2 regions of the Streptomyces sp. NPDC052101 genome follow, and region 2 is predicted to be linked to the other one. Evidence: riboswitches for the same ligand, from Rfam matches in the RefSeq annotation. Region 2 holds a riboswitch; the other holds the start of a gene.

Evidence for each region. A riboswitch is a leader RNA that binds a small molecule or an ion and turns the genes downstream of it on or off. The one in region 2 is predicted to bind cobalamin.
Region 1: linked by a shared signal. The riboswitch ahead of AB0L75_RS13040 (cobalamin biosynthesis protein) and the one ahead of AB0L75_RS21395 (prenyltransferase/squalene oxidase repeat-containing protein) in region 2 are both predicted to bind cobalamin.

The regions. Positions count from the first base shown of each region.
Region 1 is NZ_JBFAWH010000005.1:275,850-282,851, forward strand. Features, by position in the region: gene cobN (cobaltochelatase subunit CobN) at 1-753, opposite strand, end outside; gene AB0L75_RS13035 (cobyric acid synthase) at 750-2,282, opposite strand; gene AB0L75_RS13040 (cobalamin biosynthesis protein) at 2,279-3,241, opposite strand; cobalamin riboswitch at 3,339-3,480, opposite strand; gene AB0L75_RS13045 (hypothetical protein) at 3,637-3,864, opposite strand; gene AB0L75_RS13050 (inorganic phosphate transporter) at 3,896-5,146, opposite strand; gene AB0L75_RS13055 (lysozyme) at 5,301-6,056, opposite strand; gene AB0L75_RS13060 (class II aldolase/adducin family protein) at 6,246-6,908, shown strand.
Region 2 is NZ_JBFAWH010000011.1:235,448-242,449, reverse strand. Features, by position in the region: gene AB0L75_RS21410 (ATP-binding cassette domain-containing protein) at 1-96, opposite strand, end outside; gene AB0L75_RS21405 (CbiQ family ECF transporter T component) at 93-1,232, opposite strand; gene AB0L75_RS21400 (SCO2322 family protein) at 1,318-1,947, opposite strand; gene AB0L75_RS21395 (prenyltransferase/squalene oxidase repeat-containing protein) at 1,944-3,161, opposite strand; cobalamin riboswitch at 3,278-3,451, opposite strand; gene AB0L75_RS21390 (nuclear transport factor 2 family protein) at 3,452-3,901, opposite strand; gene AB0L75_RS21385 (MBL fold metallo-hydrolase) at 4,024-5,049, opposite strand; gene AB0L75_RS21380 (aldehyde dehydrogenase) at 5,162-6,613, shown strand; gene AB0L75_RS21375 (ferredoxin) at 6,617-6,850, shown strand; gene AB0L75_RS21370 (hypothetical protein) at 6,862-7,002, opposite strand, start outside.

The sequences.
Region 1 (7,002 bases), on a different contig from region 2:
GCAGAGTCCTTGCAGCACCGGGATGTCGAGATCCGCGAGCGCACCGATGTCCCAGGACTCCTCGTCGCCGCCCGCCGAGGCCTGCGAGGCGTGTGTACCGCCGGCCGCGAGCACGGTCGCGACCAGCGCGTCGGCCCTCCCCAGCAGCTCGTACAGCCCGGCGTCCGCACCGCGCAGCGAACCGCAGTACACGGGCAGGGCATTGGCGCCCTGCGCCTCGATGGCCGCGCACAGGGTGTCCACGAAGGCGGTGTTCCCGCTCAGCTCGTGCGCCCGGTAGAAGAGCACGCCCACGGTCGGACGGCCGTCCCGGATCTCGTACGAGCCGTGGACGCCGTACTCCGGCATCTTCCGCGGCTCCTCGAAGCCCTCGCCGGTCAGCAGCACGGTGTCCGACAGGAACCGGGACAGCTCCAGCAGGTTCGCGGGCCCGCCCTCGACCAGGTACTTCAGCGCCTCCGCGACCACACCGGCCGGCACCGACGACTCGGCCATCAGCTCGGCGTCCGGTACGGCCTCGCCGCCCAGCAGCACGGTCGGGATCCCGGCCGCCTTCAGCGCGGCCAGCCCCTCCTCCCAGGCTCGCTTGCCGCCCAGCAGCCGTACGACGGCGAGGTCCGCGCCGTCGAGCAGCGCCGGCAGCTCCGCGGTGACGTCCACCCGGGTCGGGTTGCCGATACGGTAGTCCGCGCCGGAGGCCCGGGCCGCCAGCAGATCCGTGTCGGCAGTCGACAACAACAACACTGTGCTCATGCGGGCGCTCCCGGTGCGATGAAAGGCAGTCCTTGCGGCGCGCCCGACTCGATGAGCCGCCAGAGCGCGTCCGTGTCCGCGTGCTGTTCGATCAGGTCGCCGAGCCGGTCGAGCTGCTCCTCGCGCAGCGCGGCGAAAGAGGTGTCCGGCGCCGGCACGAAGCGGCGGCCCGCGGCGGCGGCCACCTCGCGCAGGAAGGCCCGGCGGAAGCCGTCCGACTCCAGCGAGCCGTGCCAGTGCGTGCCCCAGGTCTGGCCGACCCGGCAGCCGTCCAGGCTGTGTCCCTCGTCGTCGGAGATGAACGCGTCCCCTGCCTCTACGGAGGCGACGCCGTGGTGGATCTCGTACCCCTCGACCCGCTCGCCGAGGGCCTTCCCGGCCGGCCGGGTCAGGGTCTTCTCGCGGGCGAACCGCACCCGCACGGGCAGCATCCCGAGCCCGTCGACCGCGCCGGCGCGCGATTCGACCTCGTCCTCGATGTGCTCGCCGAGGATCTGGAAGCCGCCGCAGATGCCGAGGACGGGGCGGCCTTCGGCGGCCCTGCGCACCAGGGCGTCGGTGAGCCCGCGCTCCCGCAGCCACTCCAGCGCGCGCACCGTGCCCCGGGTGCCTGGGATCACCACCAGGTCCGCGTCCGCCAGCTCCTCCGAGCGGTCCACGAACCGCACCACGACGCCCGGTTCGGCGGCCAGCGCGTCCACGTCCGTGAAGTTGGACATCAGCGGGATCGCGCACACGGCGACCCGCAGCACGTCCTCGCCGACCGGGGGCGTCACGGTCGACTCCCGCACGGTGCCGCGCAGCGAGACCCTGAGCCCGTCCTCCTCGTCGATGCCGAGCCCGTGCCGGAACGGCAGGACGCCGTAGGTGCGCCGCCCGGTGAGGCCCTGGAGCATCTCCAACCCGGGCTCCAGCAGGCTCACATCGCCGCGGAACTTGTTCACCAGGAACCCGGCGACCAGCTCCTGGTCCTCGGGCGAGAGCAGGGCGACGGTCCCGAAGAAGGAGGCGAAGACGCCTCCGCGGTCGATGTCCCCCACCACCAGCACGGGCAGCCGCGCGTTCCGCGCGATCCCCATGTTCACGATGTCGGTCCGGCGCAGATTGATCTCGGCCGGGCTGCCCGCACCCTCACAGATCACCGCGTCATACGTGCCCCGCAACTCGGCCAGGCAGTCCAGCACCGTGCCGAGCAGCTTCTGCTGCCGCCCGCCGTGATAGCCGCGCGCGCTCAGCTCGCCCACCGGCCTGCCCATCAGCACGACCTGGCTGCTCTGCTCGCCGCCCGGCTTGAGCAGCACCGGGTTCATCAGCGCGGTCGGCTCGATCCGGCAGGCCTGGGCCTGCATGGCCTGGGCCCGTCCGATCTCCGCGCCCTGGCGGGTCACGAAGGAGTTGAGCGACATGTTCTGCGCCTTGAACGGCGCGACCTTCACTCCCTGGCGCACCAGCCACCGGCAGATCCCTGCCGTCACGACGCTCTTGCCTGCGTCGGAGGTGGTGCCTGCGACGAGGAGTCCCCCGTTCACTTCCCACGTCCCTTCAGACCTTTGACGCTCTTGACCATCAGGCGCGCGGCGACCGTGGTGCCGAGCGCGAGCAGACCGACGCGGCGGGAGAGCCGTACGGCGCGGTCGACGTCGGTGGGCCGAACGGCGCGTCCGGCCTCCCCGTTGAGCACCGGGCGGTGCTCGACCCGGCTGCCGTACGACAACGTGCCGCCCAGGCGTACCCCCAGCGCGCCCGCGAACGACGCTTCGACGGGGCCGGCGTTGGGGCTCGGGTGCCGGTGGGCGTCGGCCCGCCAGGCGCGCAGGGCACCGCGCGGGTCGGGTCCGGCCGCGGCGGCGAGTACGGCGGTCAGCCGGGCCCCCGGCCAGCCGGCCAGGTCGTCGAGCCGGGCCGAGGCCCAGCCGTAACGCCGGTACCGGGGCGACTTGTGACCCACCATCGCGTCCAGTGTGTTGACCGCCCGGAAGCCGAGCAGTCCGGGCACTCCGGCCACCGCGCCCCACACCAGCGCGCCCACCACGGCGTCGGAGGTGTTCTCGGCGACCGACTCGACCACGGCGCGGGCGATCCCGTCGGCGTCCAGCGCCTGCGGGTCCCGGCCGCACAGATGCGGCAGCCGCGCCCGCGCCGCCTCGACGTCCCCGCGTTCCAGGGCGCCTGCGATGGTGCGGGCCTCGCGGGCGAGCGACGTACCGCCGACGACAGTCCAGGTGGCGGCGGCGGTCAGTGCGACGGAGGCGGCGGGGCAGGGGCGTACGGCGCGTATGGCGGCCGTGCCGAGTGCGACGGCGCCGCCGGCGCACACCACGGTGTGCAGGGCGCCCCAGCCGCGGTGGTCGTGCCACAACGCGCGGTCCACGGCAGCGGCCGCACGACCGAACGCGGCGACCGGATGCCCGCGGCGCGGATCGCCGAGGAGCAGGTCGCCGAGAAGGCCGGCGGCGGCGCCGTACGCGTAAGTGCGATCGGCACCCATCGGTTCAGCCGGCCGTGGGAACAGGAGCAGGCCTGGCAGGGGTCCTTCGGCAGCCGAGCATGGCGATCTGGGTCCTCACTCAGGGTGTCCGCGCCCTGGTTCGACGAGATTCGGCGGTGAGAGTTCCTGGCTTCCGGGGTTCTTCCCCGGTGACAGTGGCGGGACCGCGCCGGATTCGCACCGGCTTCCTCTCCTGCCGCCGTACATGGCGTGGGCAGTCCACCACGCGCCCGGAACGGCCGTCAACTTGCCGTTGACCTGCACGGGGAGAGTGTGCCGATCCCCACATCGCGGGGCGCCCGAGGCTCTTGAGCACGGCGAAGGCTCCCCTCCGTGATGCCTGGAGGGGAGCCTTCGGGACGCTTGGTCCGCAGGGGGTGATGCGTGGCGGGCCGTCAGGCCTTGGCGACGATCAGGTAGATGCCGTACGCCACCGCCGCCGCGCACGCGGCGAAGCAGACGTAGGCGCCGGTGACGGCGAGGTTGGCGGAGCCGCCCTGCGCGGCGGCCTTCTCGCGTCGTGCCAGACCGTTGACGCCGAGGGTGAACAGGGCCACCAGGGCCACGGTGAACACGAGGCTGACGCCGAAGACGGAGCCGAGGGCCGCCCAGTCGATCTTCATGATGCTTCCTTCGGTAACCGGGTGGCCGGGGTCAGACGGTGGCGGCCGGCGGGGCGGCCTGGGGCGCGGGCTCGGCGGCGGCCGGGGAGGCGATCGTGGCCGTCAGGCCCTCGCTGATCGTGCCCGCCGGGGGCGGGGTCACGGCGGCGATGGCGGTGGTCACCACGCCGGCCGGCTCCGTGGGCTCGGCGACGACGTTGGTGTGGTCGACGACCTCACGGCGGGAGTACTTCCAGATCGCGGCGCTCGCGGCGACCAGGAAGACGGCGACGGCGGCGGTGCCCCAGTCGCCCAGGTCCGTGACGGACTCGGCGCCCGCGCCGACCAGTGCGGCGGCCGGCAGGGTGAGCACCCAGGCGACGGCCATACGGGTCGCGGTGGACCAGCGGACCACCCCGCCCTTGCGGCCGAGGCCCGCACCCATCACCGAGCCGGAGACGACATGCGTGGTGGAGAGGGAGAAGCCCAGGTGGGAGGAGGCCAGGATGGCGGTGGCGGCGCTGGTCTGGGCGGCGAAGCCCTGGCGCGGCTCCAGCTCGGTCAGGCCCGTGCCCATGGTGCGGATGATGCGCCAGCCGCCGATGTAGGTGCCGAGCGCGATGGCCAGACCGGCGGAGAGGATGACCCAGACCGGCGGGTTGGAGCCGGGGGAGATGGCACCGCCCGCGATCAGCGCGAGGGTGATGATGCCCATCGTCTTCTGGGCGTCGTTGGTGCCGTGGGCGAGGGAGACCAGGCCGGCGGAGGCGATCTGGCCGGCGCGGTAGCCCTTGCGGGTGGCCTCGCCCTCGGCCTTGCCGCCGATGCCGTAGGAGAAGCGGGTGGCCAGCATCGACGCGGCGCCCGCCACGACCGGCGCGGCGACGGCCGGGAGCAGCACCTTGGTGACCAGGACGTCACCGTGCACGGCACCGAGGCCGGCGGAGGCGACGGTGGCGCCGATCAGACCGCCCATCAGGGCGTGCGAGGAGCTGGAGGGCAGGCCCACCAGCCAGGTCACGAGGTTCCAGAGGATCGCGCCGACCAGGGCGGCGAAGATGACCTCGGGACGTATGCCGTGCTCGTCGACGAGACCTTTGGAGATCGTGTTGGCGACCTCCACGGAGAGGAAAGCTCCCACAAGGTTGAGGGCGGCCGACATGGCCACCGCGACCTTGGGCTTGAGTGCACCGGTCGAGATGGTCGTGGCCATCGCGTTGGCGGTGTCGTGGAAACCGTTCGTGAAATCAAACGCGAGTGCGGTTACCACCACAATCGCGAGGATCAGCGAGAAGTTTTCCATTTACCCAGGCAATCGTTCGAGGTCATTGGCTGTTGGACCGTAGGCAACCTGGATGAACGGAAGGTGAACTGAGGCGGGCGTGGGGGTGTCTGAGGGGAGGGGTTGATGTTCCGTTTCCCTCCGGTTCGGCACCGGCGCCCCAGGTGCCCCTTGGCTATCGGCTACGCGCGAAGACCCGCAGCCGGCTCGCGGACCCGTTGAAGAGATCCTGGTCACCCGGCAGCCGGCCGCGGGACTTGTGCTGCCAGAAGGTCCAGTACTGCCAGCCGCCCGGCAGCGTCCCCGGCCGCTTGGTGCTGTGGCGGGCGATCCACAGCGGGTTGCTCTTCGAGAACGCGTGGCTGTTGCCGGTGCACAGCTTCCACCACTGGGTCGTCGTGTAGATGACCGGGCGGCGGCCGGTCTTCCGCTTGACCTCGTCGCTGAAGGACCGGACCCAGCGGACCATCCGCTTCTTGCTCATCCCGTAGCATTTGTGCTTCTTGTTGTACGGGTTGTACTCGATGTCGAGCGCGGGCGGCAGCGTCCAGCCGTCCGCCCGCCAGCCGCCGCCGTGCCGCACGAAGTACGCGGCCTGCTTGGCGCCGGAGGACTTGTCCGGCAGCGCGAAGTGGTAGGCGCCCCGGACCAGGCCCACCTTCCGGGCACCGTTGTACTGCTGCGCGAAATAGGGGTTGCGGTAGCTCGTCGACTCGGTCGCCTTGACGTAGACGAACCGCGCGCCCTTGGACCGGGCGGCCGGCCAGCCGACGCGCTTCTGGTGCGACGAGACGTCGTGGCCGCGGGGCTTGCCCGTGGCCGGCGCCGGAGTTCCGGCCGCCGCGGTGCCGGTGCTCGCGAGGGCGAGCGCCGCCGTGGCCGCCACGAGGACACCGGCGCGGCGACGGGGACGAGTGCGTACACGGGCCATGTGTCTCCCCGGGTCGGCGGACGGAGGATCGTCCGGCGGGCAAGGGGGTCCATTGAAGGCCTGAAGATCATCGAATCGACGCCCATTTGCGGCGATTCACCCCTACTTCCGCCCATTCGGGGGTACGCACTTCCGGCCGGAAGCTCCCGTCCGCCCCCTGTCCGAGAACACGGCTGGCAGGATCACGGCATGGCTGAACAGCGACGGGAAGCGGAACCGGAACGCATCTGGGCGGAACTGGTCGCCACGGCACGGCGGACCGTAACCGACGGACTGGTGGTCGGCACCTCGGGCAATGTCTCGGCACGCGCCGGGGACCTCGTGCTGGTCACCCCGTCGGGCGTACCGTACGACCGGCTCGGCCCGGACGACATCACCGGCGTCGACCTCACCGGACGCCAGGTGCTCGGCACGCTGGTGCCGACCAGCGAACTGCCCATGCACCTCGCCGTCTACCGCACCACCGACGCCCGCGCGATCGTCCACACCCACGCCGTGCACGCGACGGCGGTCTCCACGCTCGTGCCCGAGCTGCCGCTGGTCCACTACATGGCCGCCGCCCTCGGCGGCCCCGTCCGCGTCGCCCCCTACGCCACCTACGGCACCGACGAACTCGCCGAGCACATGCTCCGCGCCCTGACCGACCGCTCCGGCTGCCTGCTGCAGAACCACGGCACCATCACCTACGGCGCCACCCTCGACCAGGCCTACGACCGCACCGCCCAGCTGGAGTGGATGTGCCGCCTGTGGCTGACGGCGTCCTCCATACCGGGCGTGCCCCCGTCCCTGCTGACGGAGGCACAGCTGAAGGAGGTGGGGGACCGCCTGAAGGGGTACGGCCAGCGGACGTGACCACCGCTTCCCGCCTCCCGCTCACCGTGACCCGCCGCGATGGCGCCCAGCCACGACGCGGACCGTCCCGCCGCTCCGCTGGCCGGTGACGGCA
Region 2 (7,002 bases):
CACCAGTTCGCCTTCCGGCACCTCGAAGTCGACGCCCCGGACGGTGGGTTCGGCCGCGCCGTCGTACGTCACGCTGACATCCTCGAAGCGGATCACGACGGCTCCTTGGGGGCCCTGGGGTTCTTGGGGTTCGTGGGGTTCTTCGGGACGACGAAGGCGGGGAGGAGAGCGAGGAGGACCGCCGCGGCGGGCCACAGGGGGAGGGTGGGGGCGACGAGGGGCAGGACACCCGGGTGCAGGGCTTCCGGGTCGTCGGCGGAGGCGAGCGTGAGAAGCGCGGCCACCGCGGCGCCGGACGCGGTCACCAGCCAGGCCCGCGCGTCCCAGGGGTCCGGGCGGTACCGGGTGCGCAGCGAACGCCGGCCGCCGAGCCGGAGCCCGGCGAGCGCGGCGGCGACACCGGCGAGCAGCAGCGGGATGCCGTATGTGCCGCCCTCCGCGGTGAGCAGCCCGTACGTTCCCGCGCACACGCCGAGCAGACCGCCGAGGGTGAGCGCGGCCGTCGTACGGCGGACGCGGGCCGGGACCTCGGCACTGCGGCCGTAGCCGCGGGCCTCCATCGCGGCGGCGAGCGCGACCGAGCGCTCCAACGCGCCCTCCAGGACTGGCAGTCCGACCTGCAGCAGGCCGCGCAGGCCCCGGTCCGGGCGGCCGCGCAGCCGGCGGGCGGCGCGCAGCCGCTGGACGTCGGCGATGAGATGCGGCGCGAAGGTGAGCGCGACGACCACGGCGACGCCGGTCTCGTACAGCGCGCCGGGCAGGGATTTCAGCAGCCGGGTGGGGCCGGCGAGGGCGTTCGCCGCGCCGACGCAGATGAGGAGGGTGGCGAGCTTGAGCCCGTCGTAGGCGGCGAATACGAGGGCCTCCGCCGTGACCCTGCCGCCCAGCCGGATGCCCTGCGCCCAGTGGGGGAGCGGGACTTCGGGGAGGGTGAGGAGGGTGTGGGTGCCGGGGATGGGGGAGCCGAGGGCGGTCGCGAAGAGGAGGCGGACGAGGAGAACGGCGACGGCGAGCTTGGCGAAGGCGGCGTAGGCGTGCGAGGCGGGGGTGTCGGTGCGGTGCGTCGCCACGACGTACGCGGAGGCGGATATGAGGAGCGCGAGGAGGAGGGGGTTGGTGGTACGGGTGGCGGCGGTGCCGAGGGAGAGGGCCCAGAGCCACCAGGCACCGGGGTGAACGGCACTTCGCAGTGTGCGGTGCTGCAACTCCCCAGGGGCGCGGGCCGTATCGATATGCGGCTCCGCCACGATGGGGGTCCCCCCGGGTTCGAGCGAAGCCGAGAACTTGGGGGAGCGACCAGCCACATCCGGCCCGCAGTCATCCCGAGACATTGCGCCGCCGTTGGAACTGCCACACCGCCGCGCCTCCCAGAAGGACGATCACCCCCGCACCGATCGGCAACCCCAGAGAAGGCCCGCTGTCCGAGCCGCTCTTCCGGCCGGAGGTCACCTGCTCCCCGCACCCCTCCTTCGGATACCCGGAGATCGCGCACAGCAGGGCGTTGGTGTCATAGCGGAGGGGCTTGGCCACGGCTGCCAGGGCGTCGGCGGCCGTCGCGTCGGCCGAGACCCTCGCGCAGGCCGTACGACGCGCCGGCGGCCGCTCGCCGGACGGCGCGTCCGCCGGGGTGCCGAAGTCGAGGACCAGGGCCACCCGCTTCATCCCGGACCTGGCCGGTGTGGCCGCGCAGATCGTGCCGAAGTCCGCCGCCCCGCCCGGCCGGCTCGCGTCCGCCGAGTCCGCGCTCACCGCGAAGCGGAAGCCCTCCACGGCCCCGTCGTCGGGGCGCGCGCTCGACGGGCCCTGCGTGGCGTACGTCCAGTGCCCGCCGTCGCGCTCCCAGAAGGACCAGTAGCGATAGCCGGTGGCCTGTGCCTGGCCCGCCGCCCCGGCCATGAGGACCAGCGCGGCGCACAGGGCGCCCGCGGCGCGGCGGACGGCGGTCACGGCTGCCGCTTCTTCCGGCCGCTGAGCAGGAAGCCGACGCCGATGCCCGCGACGAGGCAGACGCCGACGAACCACCAGACGCCGAACTTCGAGCCGCCGTCGGACTTCTCGGACTTCTTGGTGTCGTGCGCGGCGGACTCCAGGTGCGGGGCCGGGCCCAGCTCGTTGAGGGACCGGATCAGGCTGGTGCCGCCGAAGTCACCCGGCTGCGCGCCGAGCGCGTGCGCGGCGAGGATCAGCTGGGCGTACGCGGCCGGGCCGCTCTGCGCCGCCCACTTCCCGGCGTTCTTCTCCAGCCAGGTGTATGACTGCAGCGCCTGCGCCGACCGCCCGTCAGCGGCGAGCGCGACGACCGTGTCCGCCGTGTTGCCGTAGTCCGGCTGGTCCATGGTGCCGGGCAGCGTGGACGTCAGATGCCCGGTCTTCGCGACGACCGACGCGAGGTGCGCGCCCGCGTTGTCCGCGACCTGTGCCGGGGTGAGGTGCTTGCCGGTGGCACACGCGTTGCCGCCGGGCGCCTTGCCGGTCACCGCGTCGAACCCCTTGCCGAGCGCACCGAGCACGCCCGCCGCCGTGGCGTCCGCGTTGGCGTACAGCTTGCCCTTCTTGTCCGGCTGGTAGGCGAGTCCGCCGCCGCCGGTCTCGCCGCAGGGGATGGACATGGCGGCGAGCAGGTCGTAGGGGGACTTGCCCGCCTTGTGGACGTCCGCCGGGTCCGAACCGGCGGCGGCCAGCGCGCCGATGACGACCGAGGTGGAGTTGGTGTCGCTGGCGCCGCCCGGCGCGTAGCCCCAGCCACCGTCCTTGTTCTGCACGGACTTCAGCCAGGTCACCGCCTTGCCGACGGCGGCGCCGTGCCCGCCGGTGGCCTGCAGGGCCTGGACCGCGGCGCCGGTGCTGTTGCTGTCCACCATGACCTTGCTGTCGCAGGTCTTGGCAGGGTCGGCGCGGAAGGCGGCGAACGCGCCGTTCGCGCACTGCTGTCCGGCGAGCCAGTCCACGGCCTGCACGGCAGGCCGGTAGCCGACGGTCCGTTGGGCGATCAGCGTCAGCGACTGCCGCCACACGCCGTCGTAGGTCGGGTCGGAGGTGCCGTACAGCCCGGACGGGACCGTGACCTTCGGCGACGGGGACGGGCCGGCGGCCGTGGCGGGCGCGGCGGCGGCCAGTACGCCTACGGCGGCGAGAGCCGCGGCACAGCGGCGGACGTTCATGGTCGGCGACTGCCTCTCCTGCGGGGAACCGGCAGCGCACGGGTCAGACCCCGGGCGGCTCGGCTCCGTAGACCTCGACGGTGCCGTGCACGGCGGGCCGCCGACGCACGTGAGCCGGTCAACGTCCCGTGCGGGGCAGTCCGGCTCACCGTCCAGTGGCAGTCGGACGGCTCACGGATGGGGGTACCCCCGGCTCGAGCGAAGCCGAGAGTTGGGGGAGGGCCAGCGCCGGAATTGCACCGGCTTTCCCCCGTACGGGTGTGATGACGACCCCGCCACTTTACGTCAGGCTAGACCTTCGGCGTGTCGCCCCCGAAGGGCAGGCGCAGGGTGCGGGAGGCGATCAGCCACGTGCCGTCGACCCGGCGGAAGGTGTCCTCGTAGTGACCCACCTGGACGGGCGGCCCGGCAGGGACGGGGCCGCCTCCCTGCCAACCGTCGACGCGGTACGTCGCGAAGGACGAGGTGGCGCTCGCCGAGTCCGGGCCGGTGACGGTGACCAGCACATTGGACATCAGACGGCAGGAGAGCCGGTCGGCGGGGCGGGAGCCGAAGTACGCACGCAGCGCCTCCCGGCCCTCGATCCGGCGCCCGTCCCCCGGCGGAGGCCACTCCCAGACGCCGTCCTCGGTGAACAGGTCGGCCACGTCGGCCGGTTCACCGAGGTCGAGGCGGCGGACGAAGTGCAGGATGACGTGTTCGCAGGCGTGCTGGGCGAGAAGCGCTTCGACGAGGTCCATGCGCCTGTTTAACAGGGCCGCCGCACACAAGACGACTCATTAAGACCGCAGGACCACTAGACGGCTGGACCACTGGACGGCTGGACCCCCAGTCCACTGGCCCCCTACACCACTGGACCGCTTCACACCGCCACGTACGCCACCGGCTCGCTCCCCGCCACCGGTTCCGCCCGGCCCTGCTTGACCAGTCGGCGCAGATGGGACTCGGCCTCCGAGACGGCGATGTTCCGGGAGCCGTAGCGGATCTCGTCCCAGGGGCGGTTCCACTCCATGCGCTCGGCGAGCTGCCAGGGCGTGAGCGGCTCGGTGAGCAGCGCGAGCAGACCGGCCAGCCGCTCCTCGTGATGGGCGAGCAACTCCCGCACCCGGCCGGTCGCGTCGGTGAAGGCGTGCTGATGGGCGGGGAGCACCTCGGCGGGTGCGAGCCGGCCGATCCGCTCCAGGGAGTCGAGGTAGTCGCCGAGGGGGTCGGTCACGGTCGCGTCGTCCGGGTCCTCGTACAGGCCGATGTGCGGGGTGATCCGGGGCAGGAGATGATCCCCGCTGAACAGTCGCCCATGCCCCGGCAGCCGGGCCGGGTGCTCCTCCTCCAGGTGCAGGCAGACGTGGCCGGGGGTGTGGCCAGGGGTCCATATCGCGCGCAGCCGGCGGCCGGGCAGGTCGAGGAGTTCGCCGGGGACGATCTCCCGGTCGGGGAGGGCGGGGGCCAGGCCGGGCAGGCCCCGGCCGCGGGCGGTGCGCAGCGGTGCCACATGCTCCTCGGGCGCCCCGGCGGCCGTCAGCTTGGCGGCCATGTACGTGAACCACCGCTCGGGCCGCGTCCCGCGCGTCCGGCGCACGATCGCCGCGTCGGCCGCGTGCAGCGCCACCCAGGCACCGGAGGCCTCGCGCACCTTGGCCGACAGGCCGTGGTGGTCGGGGTGGTGGTGCGTGATGACGACGCCGTACACCTCCTCCGCCGCCGTACCGCAGGCCGCGAGCCCCGCCGCGAGCGTGTCCCACGACGCCGGATCGTCCCACCCGGTGTCGATGAGCACCGGGCCGCGGTCGGTGTCCACGACGTACACCAGCGTGTGCCCGAGGGGGTTGTCCGGGATGGGAACCGCCACGGACCGTACGCCCCCGCCGTGATCGAACGTCTTCCTCATCAGCCCTCCGCCCCACCACCCGCACCCCACGGCCATTGCCCACTATAACTAGAACTGATATCAGTTCTGAAACAGCGTCAGAAACGTGCGGTGCGGTGGGAGGCGGACGGCCATGGCCGAGCTTGTGGAACACGGACAGCTGTTCATCGGCGGGGAGTTGACCGACCCCGTGGGCAAGGACGTCATCGAGGTGGTCTCCCCGCACACCGAGGAGGTCATCGGCCGGGTGCCGCACGCCGCCCGGCAGGACGTGGACCGGGCCGTGGCCGTCGCGCGCCGCGCCTTCGACGAGGGCCCCTGGCCCCGCACGTCCCTGGCGGAGCGCATCGAGGTCGTCACCCGCATCAAGGACGGCATCGCCGCGCGCCACGAGGAGATCGCCCGGGTCATCTCCGCCCAGAACGGCTCCCCGTACTCCTGGAGCGTCCTCGCGCAGGCGCTCGGCGCGATGATGGTGTGGGACGCGGCGATCAGGGTCGCGCGGGACTACACCTACGAGGAGCGCCGGGACGGGGTCCTCGGCCCGATCCTCGTCCGGCGGGAGCCGGTCGGGGTGGTCGCGGCCGTGGTCCCGTGGAACGTCCCCCAGTTCGTCGCCGCCGCCAAGCTCGCGCCGGCGCTGCTGACCGGCTGCACGGTCGTACTGAAGCCGTCCCCGGAGTCCCCCCTGGACGCCTATGTCCTCGGTGAGATCGCGCGGGAGGCCGGCCTCCCGGAGGGTGTCCTCTCCATCCTCCCGGCCGACCGCGAGGTCAGCGAGTACCTGGTCGGACACCCCGGCATCGACAAGATCTCCTTCACCGGCTCGGTCCCGGCCGGCAAGCGGGTGATGGAGGTCGCCGCCCGCCATCTCACTCGGGTGACACTGGAGTTGGGCGGGAAGTCGGCGGCGCTCGTCCTCCCTGACGCGGACGTGCGGGCGGCGGTGGCCGGTATCGTCCCGGCGGCCTGGATGAACAACGGGCAGGCGTGCGTGGCCCAGACCCGCATCCTCGTCCCGCGCGCCCGCTACGACGAGTTCGCCGACGCCTTCGCCGCCGCCGCGAGCGCGCTGCGGGTCGGTGACCCGCTGGACCCGGCGACCCAGGTCGGCCCGCTCGTCGCCCGCCGCCAGCAGCAGCGCAACCTCGACTACATCCGGCTCGGCCAGGAGGAGGGCGCCAAGATCCTCACCGGCGGCGGCCGCCCGGCCGGTCTTGAGTGTGGCTGGTACGTCGAACCGACCCTCTTCGGCGACGTCGACAACAGCATGCGCATCGCCCGCGAGGAGATCTTCGGCCCGGTCATCTGCCTGCTCCCGTACGGCGGTGAGGAGGAAGCGGTGAAGATCGCCAACGACTCGGACTACGGGCTGTCCGGCAGCGTGTGGACGGCCGACGTGGAACACGGCATCGAGGTCGCCCGGCAGGTCCGCACCGGCACCTACTCGGTCAACACCTTCAGCCTGGACATGCTCGGCCCGTTCGGCGGCTACAAGAACTCCGGACTGGGAAGGGAGTTCGGCCCGGAGGGCTACGGCGAGTATCTCGAACACAAGATGATCCACCTCCCGGCGGGGGCCTGACTCATGGGCGACCGCTGGCACGTCGAGGTCGACCGGTCGGTGTGCATCGGCTCGGCCCAGTGCCTCCATCACGCCCCGGACCACTTCCGTCTCGACACCGCCCGCCAGTCCCACCCGGTGGCCCCGGACACCGACGCGAACGAACCGATCCTGCAGGCCGCCGAGAGCTGCCCGGTGGAGGCCATCCTGATCACCCTGCTGGGCAGCGGGGAGGCGGTGTTTCCGCCGGAGGAGTAGCCGCCGGAGCGTCATGGTGACGTCGTTCCCGGCCCGCGCCAGGCCTGCTCCACCTCCTCGAACCGCTCGGCGTGGGCGCCCGGGGGCAGCGCCGCGCGCAGGTAGGGCAGGTCGGAGGGACGGAGCAGGCCGAAGGCCGGGGCGGGGAGCGC